DNA from 3 places in the Fusibacter fontis genome. Region 3 is predicted to be linked to each of the others. Evidence: riboswitches for the same ligand, from Rfam matches in the RefSeq annotation. Region 3 holds a riboswitch; each other region holds the start of a gene.
What was found. Region 3 has a riboswitch for S-adenosylmethionine ahead of metF (methylenetetrahydrofolate reductase [NAD(P)H]). Riboswitches for the same ligand answer to the same signal wherever they lie in the genome.

Region 1: linked by a shared signal. The riboswitch ahead of metK (methionine adenosyltransferase) and the one ahead of metF (methylenetetrahydrofolate reductase [NAD(P)H]) in region 3 are both predicted to bind S-adenosylmethionine.
Region 2: linked by a shared signal. The riboswitch ahead of ACZ41W_RS00420 (hypothetical protein) and the one ahead of metF (methylenetetrahydrofolate reductase [NAD(P)H]) in region 3 are both predicted to bind S-adenosylmethionine.

Annotation. Positions count from the first base shown of each region.
Region 1 is NZ_AP042445.1:2,561,968-2,565,256, reverse strand. It holds gene recD2 (SF1B family DNA helicase RecD2) at 1-794, opposite strand, end outside; gene metK (methionine adenosyltransferase) at 926-2,119, opposite strand; SAM riboswitch class I at 2,236-2,338, opposite strand; gene ACZ41W_RS11465 (hypothetical protein) at 2,479-3,289, opposite strand, start outside.
Region 2 is NZ_AP042445.1:96,464-99,752, forward strand. It holds gene ACZ41W_RS00410 (sigma-70 family RNA polymerase sigma factor) at 1-286, shown strand, start outside; gene ACZ41W_RS00415 (hypothetical protein) at 930-1,217, shown strand; SAM riboswitch class I at 1,678-1,766, shown strand; gene ACZ41W_RS00420 (hypothetical protein) at 1,848-2,159, shown strand; gene istB (IS21-like element helper ATPase IstB) at 2,278-3,054, opposite strand; gene istA (IS21 family transposase) at 3,044-3,289, opposite strand, start outside.
Region 3 is NZ_AP042445.1:361,621-364,909, reverse strand. It holds gene ACZ41W_RS01505 (hypothetical protein) at 1-715, opposite strand, end outside; gene metF (methylenetetrahydrofolate reductase [NAD(P)H]) at 735-1,637, opposite strand; SAM riboswitch class I at 1,736-1,844, opposite strand; gene ACZ41W_RS01495 (ABC transporter ATP-binding protein) at 1,936-3,289, opposite strand, start outside.

The DNA.
Region 1 (3,289 bases), 1.1 Mb from region 3:
GATATGACCATTTGCTCAAGCTCTTGACTAACTTCTTCCATATTGACGGAGAGTTCTTGCTGCGTACGCTTTAATAAAAATTGCTTTTCGCAATACGTATGTCCACTTGTGGCCTCGTAATTGAGAATATACGTCATGCCGGATGCAATTCGAAATGGCGAATGGAAGTCAATGCCAAGCTTCATGGCAATTTGATCCGCTTGTTTAAACCCAACCCCGACCATTTCATCTGCAAGTATGTATGGGTTTTTCTGAATTTTAATGATGGCTTCATAACCAAATCGTTTATAAATGCGCATCGCCATGTTCACAGATAAATTGAGTCCTTGAAAATACATGACAAAATCTCTGAGTTCATATTGTTCTTTATAAGACTGAACAATTTGCTCGAGTTTTTTCGGACCAATTCCCGGAATTCGGATCAGTTCATCAGGACTATTTTGGATGACGTCCAATGTACGTGTCCCAAATGCTTCTACCAATAGTTGAGCGGTGGTATCTCCAATTCCCTTGATAATGCCCGACGCTAAATACCGGTAAATTTCATCCGATTCAGTTGGTCGAATATGTTCTGCATACTCGACGTTGAGCTGTTCTCCATAAAATGCGTGCACTTCAAGCTTACCCCAAACGCGCATGCGATCCCCTTCTCGAATAAAAGGGACAGTCCCTTTGATGCTGAGGAGTTCGTCATCTACTTCCATAATGGCGATGACATACCCATTTTCTTCATTATAATAAATGATGTCGTATACGACGCCTTCGTATATGATCTTATCCTCTTGTGATTGCATAATATGCCTCGACTTTTCCCGAACTTATGTTCATATTTTATCATAATTCGTGCTTCTAAGACATGAAAAAAGCAGAAACAAGGTGAATTGTTTCTGCTCTGTGTTAAATAAATTGTGTTGAATGAATGATATTATTTACCGAAAGCTTCACTTCTAAGAATGTCTGCTTTGTCTGTTTTTTCCCAAGGCAATTCAACATCTGTTCTACCGAAGTGACCGTAAGCTGCTGTTTGTTTGTAGATTGGTCTTCTTAATCCAAGGTTGTTGATAATTGCGCCTGGTCTTAAGTCGAAGTGTTTATCTACTAAATCCGCAATTAAATCTTCCGATACTTTCGCAGTGCCAAAAGTTTCTACCAATATAGATACTGGATGCGCAACGCCGATTGCATAAGCAAGTTCAATTTCACATTTTGAAGCTAAACCAGCTGCAACGATGTTTTTTGCTACGTATCTTGCCGCATAAGCCGCAGAACGGTCTACTTTTGTTGGGTCTTTACCCGAGAAAGCACCACCGCCATGTCTTGCATAGCCACCGTAAGTATCTACGATGATTTTACGGCCTGTTAAACCTGCATCTCCTTGAGGTCCACCGATTACAAATCGGCCAGTTGGATTCACAAGAATTCTTGTATTCACAAATAAATCTGCAGGAATAATCGGTTTGATAACATGCTCAATTAAATCCGCTTCAATTTGCTCTCTTGTGACTTTTGCACTGTGTTGTGTTGAAATAAGAACGGTATCAATTCTCGATGGTCGACCATTTTCATCGTACTCAACCGTTACTTGAGTTTTTCCATCTGGTCTTAAATATTTTAATGTGCCGTTTTTTCTCACTTCAGATAATCTTTTCGCCAATCTGTGTGCTAAAGAAATAGGAAGCGGCATGAGTTCTTCAGTTTCATCACAAGCAAAACCAAACATAATCCCTTGGTCGCCTGCTCCAATTGCTTCAACAGCATCTTTCATGCTGCCTTCTTTGCTTTCAAGCGCTTGGTTAACGCCCATTGCAATATCATCTGATTGCTTGTCAATTGCAACAAGCACGCCACAAGTATCGCCGTCAAAACCATATTTTGCTCTTGTGTAGCCAATTTCTTTAATCGTAGAACGTACGATGCCTTGGATATCTACATAGCAATTCGTCGTGATCTCTCCAGCAACGAGCACCAACCCTGTTGTAACAGAGGTTTCACAAGCAACACGAGCGGTTGGATCTTGAGTGAAAATAGCATCCAAAATAGCATCTGAAATTTGGTCACAAATTTTATCTGGGTGACCCTCAGTCACCGATTCAGAAGTAAACAATCTTTTTCTAGACATATAAAACACCTCCATAAGTTTTAGTACTGCATAAGCAGTTCAATCCTTTTATCGCATTTGATGAATCGTAGGCATAAAAAAAACCTCTTCGCAAGAAGAGGGTGTGTTTTATTACAATCTCATCTTCCAGGTATCCGTACTACCCGTAGGATTTAGCACCGTGTATAACCGGTTGCTGGACTTCATAGGGCCTATTCCCTCCATCTCTCTTGATAAGGATTACTATTAAATTTACTTGACCATAATAGCACACATCTGAAGCTTGTACAACACAAAAATCATATTTTTTTGACTTATTTTTATGTGCTTTGGAGTTTAGTATAACTAAACTCAGTTTTTCCAACGCCTCGACAGCCCAGCTACTGTGCTAAAAAATCAAATAAATTTTCATAATGACTATTGATGAAATCAAAGATGACTGGATCGTCTGTTTTGATCTCACACACGAAATGAAGACTTTCTTCATACGCATGTTTTTCCCTTAAAACGGCATCAATCGACTTCAAATTATCTTCTGAAAATGAAGCAATGAGCAGCTGACGGTTTCGTGTGAAAAAATACATGGCATAAATGTCCCCGTTTAACAGATAAGGATTCTCCTTAACGTGGTCGTTATGTGCATTAAACTCAATAAATAATTGTCCTTGATAATAACTTTGACGCATCATCTCAGGATTATCCTGAACAAATTTTCTCTCAAAAAAGGCATCTTTTAACTGTGTCACGATAATATACTCAGGTCGATTAAGATTAAAACTAGCTTCAATGCTGCTAATCGTCAGTTCTTCGAGTTTTTCTATCGCACACACGCGTTTTTGGGATTTGTCAATTTGAACTTCAAATACCACAATTCGATACCGCTCTTCGTAATCCACCACTGACTCCGTTCGGTACGTCGTTCTTTCTTGTTCATCACGGAGCAAAAAATTGGTGTTTTTAATCAGCGTATAGGGCTGTTCAAAAAAAGTCGTGTTTTCGATGAGCAGCTGATCTGTCATCAAATGACGTATGGCCTCAACATCACACCCGACAATCCGCATCAATAGATAATTCAGTAGTTCTGTATCTTGACCCAACTCGGGCGTAAGCTTATAAAGTAACTGTTTGACTTCTGCCTCAGTGAGTTCATCCCGAAATGCACTGAAATACTCCTGAAACACTTCAAAATCC
Region 2 (3,289 bases), 270 kb from region 3:
TTTTATGGATAATGAGCATATTAATTTTGAAGAGATGCTAAATTTCAGGTCTTCTCCAAATGATGATCCTTTGCATAAATTAGTAAATTATGAAAGCTATAGCTTCTTGGAAAATCAAATACATGAAAATTTATCAAAGTATGAAAGGAAAGTATACGATTTATATATACGGGGTATGTCATATAAAAATATTTCAGGAGAATTAGGAACTTCTATAAAATCTGTTGATTCAGCAATCACAAGAATCAGGCAAAAAGTTCGGATAGTTGTAGATAGCAGGGAATGATTGTTGAATTGTAATATTTTGTATGACAAATCAGAACGTGTGATTTGAAATTGCTTTGTTTTATAAATTTGTAGTTAAGCATTAAAAACAATTATAATGGATGCTGAAATCGTTAAGAGTTAATTGATGGTTATAAAAATAGATCACTCAACTGTAATTATATGGAAAAATCAAATGGTACAAGCCAAAAAACAACTACAATTATGTTTGGTTTAATTTTTTTATCGGTATGTGAGTTTAGCCAATTCATTTAATGAAAGAATAAAATTAATTATATTTTTAGATATAAGTGATATGTTTGTAATAGGACTCATCACAAGCTTTAATTCCCATCCCCTTATATGACTTGTTTCGTTGGGTTTTACTATTTTTTCATGCTCTGATATGCTCATTCAATTAGATAATTCGCGATCAGACGAAAGTTCTTTTGTTATTCACCAGCTGAATTTGGATCTAATTCGATTATGAAAGTGACATAGTGTCTTTAGATACCGTATTTAATTGCAGTAAATAGTTTGTTTAACGGCTTAGATATTAATAAATAATAGCAAGTTTTAGCTTATATCATCTTAAAAGGCAATAAATAAAGTTATTAAATAGAGTTATAGTGAACTAAAACAAAAATAATTTAAGGAGAATAGTTATGTCAAAATTAATATACGGAAAGAATAATCAAGTTGTGTTTAATAACGAGTTAGAAAAAAAAGAAGCATTCGAGTACCTGATTAACTCGGAAAATGTAGATATTTATGTTCATGAAGACAATCAAAATCAAGGTGCGTGGACATCTGAAGAGCGTATTCATTTCAAGAAAGAAGAAGGTATTCCGGATTGTTTGAAAAGACAAATTACAGCTGGTAGACCAGGTTTGTATGGTAGAATTAACTGCAAAGAGTTATGTGATGAACTTCGTGCTTTAAGGAAAAAGTGAAATAAATTAATAATAATTTTTTTATATTTTACAAACTTACAATTTTTTTTAGTGAAGGCATTGATTATATCCTAAATTTAGGACTATTTACGGATTCTTTATTTCTTAAAAAAAGAGTATGTTCAGTTTCATAAAACTTCTTATTTAGTAGCAGTGTATATGCTGTATTTTAAATCATAATTGTTTATACAATTTATATGAGTTAAACGTACTCGAAGAAATAAGGACTAAGTCTATAGAGAATAGTATAGGTAATTTGATTTCGTCGTATGGATGAAAATGTTTGTTTTTGTCTATTTAACCGTTTATGCAATGAAATAACTGTATTCTTTATAATTATACACAAATAAAAGAAATTTCAGCAAAATCTAAAATTGTACAATGGATTTTCAAGTATATATAGTTATAAAAGTTCTTGCATTCCAACCATTGATTTGGTAAACTTATGATAGTTTAATAACGCTTATCAAGAGTTGTGGTAGAGAGTTAGCTCAGTGACCGCACACCAACCTACAGTATGTAAGGTGGTAATGCTAACATCGATAAGGAGAGATCAGAGCCTCCTTAAGGGCTTTTTTTTATGCCCAATTTTTGATAGAGAAAATTTAATAAATTTAGGAGGAATGTAAAATGAGTAAAGAGTATGATGGAAAGTTTAGAGTTAGAGGTGGTGTAGGTTATGCGAGCGCTATGTTTAGAGTAGGTGCACATCCTGGAACGTATTCTCGTAGTTTGGGTGAAGACGTAATTCAGAAGATGAATTTGTCACAATCGGTTAAAATAGCAGATTTAGAGGAATACTTTATCCTGACAATTGAGGATCGACCAATGATTTTAAAGTCCTATGATTTTGTGGAAGAAAAGCGATGTGAAGATGTGTTCGCCTTTGAAAAATGGTTGGAATCGACCATAACAGATTTGGTACAAGCAATGAATAAATGATATTTTAAGTGTAATAAAAATTAAGCAAAATAGTGAATATTCCTATTCGGTGGAGCCTCAGTTCCGGTGTGGCGTGAGCCACTTGTCCGGAACCATTGAGCCACCAGCGAGTTTTTAGTTATTCGCTTAATCGTTTATCTAGACCATAGACTTCTCGCATGGATAAATCTTTTGTAGGGTCTACACTTTCGATGTTTATCTTGTATGAATCATGTACGATGCGATCTAGTATTGCATCTGCTAAAGGTGAATCATCTCCACCAAGTTGATCATACCAACCTTCGTGTCGGTATTGTGAACAGAAGATTGTAGATGAGTGTTTTCTTCTTCTGTGCAAAAGTTCAAATATGTCTTTTGCTTCCGTAGCTGTAGGTTTTAATAGCAACCATTCATCAATAATCAGCAGCAAAGGATTAGAATATTTTGCCATTACTTTTTTATAGGTACCTTCGTTTCTTGAATGTTCAAGATCAAGAAGTAAGTCAGGAAGTCGCACATATTGTGTTTTAAACTTATGTTTACAGGCTTCCATGCCAAAAGCATTAGCAAGATATGTTTTGCCACTTCCAGTCGCACCTGTTATAAATATATTTCTAAATTCAGCTATATACTCACAAGTTGCAAGACGTTTAATCAAGTCTTTGTTGATTTTTCGACCTGAGGAATAATTAATATCTACGATACTTGCGCCGGGTTGTTCAAACTCTGCATTTTTTATCAAACGATACAGTCGATTATTTTTCCTTCTTGTGTACTCAATATCAACCATCATTCCAATACGATCTTCAAAATCAATATCTTTCATTTGAGGATCGGTAATTTGTTGACGATAAGCATCTGCCATTGCGGTTAATCGCATTTCTATAAGTTTATCAATAGTCGAATTATTTATCATTATTTTTACCTCCATAGTAGTTAGATCCGCGTGTTACACCGAATTTGTTCTTTACGATCTGCTCAGGTATAGGCTTTGGCTTATCAAGTATCCTAGCGGCAAGAATATTTTTGATACTCTTGTAACTTGGACTCGAAGTATAACTCAAAGCTTTTTCACAAGCTGCTTCAAGGCTTTCTTCAGAATGTCTCTCGGCTAGCCTGAGTAATCCCATGCAGCTTTTATAGGTTTGTTG
Region 3 (3,289 bases):
TCCGATAATGACATGTTTTTAATAGACACTGACTACAGTCATTGCCACAAGTTCTGACAACGCTGTTGATTGGAACCTCTGATTCTCCCATGACAAATATCACAGATTTTTCAGGAACGAGCTGATAAGCATTCGTTATGAAGACACCCATACTTTTTTCCAGTCCTAAATATTCCCCAAGGATCTTTTGAGCGGATAACTTCAAATCTCCATACCCGGGACTATATCTTTGACTTGTATAACGTCCATTTTCACGTGAGACAGTCGCAATTTGATCTTGACACCAATCACAATAGGCATCTACAATAACGGATGCGCATGCATCTGCAACAACGCCAACAGATGGCGACAAATGCATTTGTGCTTGTATCCACTGTGAAATGTCTTTTCCAATCGTAACTGCGACCATGTAAAGGCTATCTGATGGAGTAATTGTCCTCGCTAAATCACTGGAAACAATAGAATCTACCGCCACTCCTTCTGAACTTAGTAGTGTAAGTTCATCCTCTTTGATTGATATATCACATTTAACGATCTGGTGTTTAAAATTTGCACGCTTTAAGCATTCACGTACACCTGTTTGAATAAACGCCAGTTGTTCTTCATTTGCAGAATCCCCTTTAAAATGAAGGTACCTTAGAATCGTTTCACTGGAAATATAAGGTTGAATCATCTCTTTGATAGATTCATGAGCATTCAATTGAATCGTTCTCATATTCACCGCCACAATCGATCTATTTTTGTACCAATTGGCACGTATCAGATGTCGTTAATTTTAAAATGGAACCTAAATTTTGGACAATCCTCTTTGCAACTTCAGGCTTATTCATCACATATAAGTGAATCCCATCAACACCATTTGAAAGCAGTTCCACGATTTGATCACATGCATATGAGATTCCCGCATCCTTTAATGCTTCAGGATGATTTTCGTACTTGTTTAAAATGCGTTTAAATTTATCCGGTAATGTCGCACCACTTAGCTGAACCATTCGCTCAATTTGAACTTTGTTTAGAGCCGGCATGATTCCCACCGTTATCGGCACATTGATGTCCAAACTTCTCGCTTCATGTTCGAAAGACGTGTACTTTGAGTTGTCAAAAAATAATTGCGTCACCAAAAAATCCACACCACATGTCACTTTTTCTTTTAAGTGAATCAAGTCAGTTGTAAGGCTTCTCGCTTCAATATGCCCTTCTGGATAACAAGCTGCTCCAATGCCAAAATCCCCAATACTTTTGATATACGCAATCAAATCGGATGCATATAAAAAATCACCTTTAGATGCATTGAGTTCTGGTTGAATATCTCCTCGCAATGCTAAAATATTCTCGAGGTTTTTAGCTTCAAACTGTTTTAAAATAGCTTGAATATCTGATTTTGAAGCATTTACACTGGTTAGATGCGCAAGTGCTTCGATTTGATAATCGTTTTTAATCTTCGCAGCAATTTCCACTGTATTCATCTGGCGTTCAGTTCCAGCTGCGCCATATGTCACACTGATATAATCTGGACTTAAGAGTGCGAGTTCATCGATCGTCCGATACAGACTTTTCACATCACCTTCGCGCTTGGGCGGAAAAATTTCAAAAGATAGAACCGGTCGGCTTTGACCAAATAAATGGCTAATTTTCATCAAGTACTCCTTTTTTGAATGATTTACCTTTCCAAAGAGCGAATTTAACGTTCAAAAAAACGTCGCTTGGGAAAGCGACGTTTATAAGATCTTTCACTCTCTCATCTTTCATTTCTTACGAAATGCAGGAATTGGCACCTTGCATCAAATGGGATGCAGGTTGCTGGGCGTCATGGAGCCTGGTCTCTCGGCCTCTCTGGATAAGGAATTTATTCAATTGTATTGTATCATTCACTAGAACGATTGTTGATATGTTAGCACAATTTTTTTTAAGATGCAATACCTTCAACTAAATTTTTTATGCACTTACACGTTCACTAGAGGATTTAGAAGATTCTTTTTTATTGAGAATTTCCATTTCACCTTCTTCAATAAACTGATTCGAGTAGAGTTCATAGTAATGCCCACGTCTATTCATCAGTTCTGCGTGATTGCCTTTTTCGATTACCTGACCTTTTTCAATGACTAAGATAACATCCGCATTGCGAATTGTCGACAGACGGTGTGCAATGATAAAGCTCGTTCGATTCGAAAGTACGCGATCAATAGCATGTTGAATTTTTGCTTCAGTTTCCGTATCAATGGATGAAGTTGCTTCATCGAGGAAGAATAAACTCGGTTTCGCAATAATTGCTCTTGCGAATGAAATCAGTTGTTTCTCACCAGTTGATAACATTGCTCCACTTTCACCAACTTCAGTATCATATCCTTTTTCAAGTTTCATAATAAAATCATGTGCATTGACTGTAATCGCTGCTTCAACAATTTCATCATCTGTTGCATCCAGTTTACCGTATCGAATGTTCTCGCGAATGGTTCCACTAAATAGATGTGGCGCTTGTAGTACGTAACCTATATTAGAATGCAACCAGCTTTGCGAACGTTCTTTATAATCTTTTCCATCAATGAGGATTTGGCCAGCTGTCGGCTCATAGAAACGACACGCCAAATTGACAATAGTACTCTTACCCGAGCCCGTCTCTCCAACTAAAGCAACGGTTTGACCTTTTCTTACTTTTAAGTTAAAGTCTTTTAAAATATACTCGCCTTCTTTATACCAGAAGTCGACATTTTTAAACTCTACTTCACCATAGATAGATTCCCAGTTTTCAGTCTTTAAATGGTAATGATCCCCATAAATTTTTTGTACAAAATCACTTTCCGTAATCTCTTCTGGCTCGTTGATGAGCGACATCACTCTTTCCGCTGCTGCTTGTGCGCTGATCATCTCTGTATAAATTCTAGATAGTTCTAAAACTGGATCAAAGAATTGACGTGCATAGGTAATGAAGAGCATCAATGTCCCATAAGTAATCACTGAATTCATGACAAACTTACTTCCAAAGTATAATGTCAGTACAGTCCCAATCGCCGAAATAAATAACGCCATTGGCATGTACCCTGCAGAAAGTGTACCCGCTCTGACAGAAGTACGTTTCATATCTCGAGTAACCTCTCCAAACTCTTCGCGATTGAGTTCTTCTCTTACAAGCGTCTTCGTCGTTTTTGCGCCTACGATGCCATCATTGTATAACCCTGTAATCTTTGAGTTGATTTTGCGAACATTTCGGTAAGAAACGAGCATTTTCTTCTCAAAGAACACGCTGATAAATGCAAGGAGCGGCAATGTTACTAATGTCACAACTGCCAGT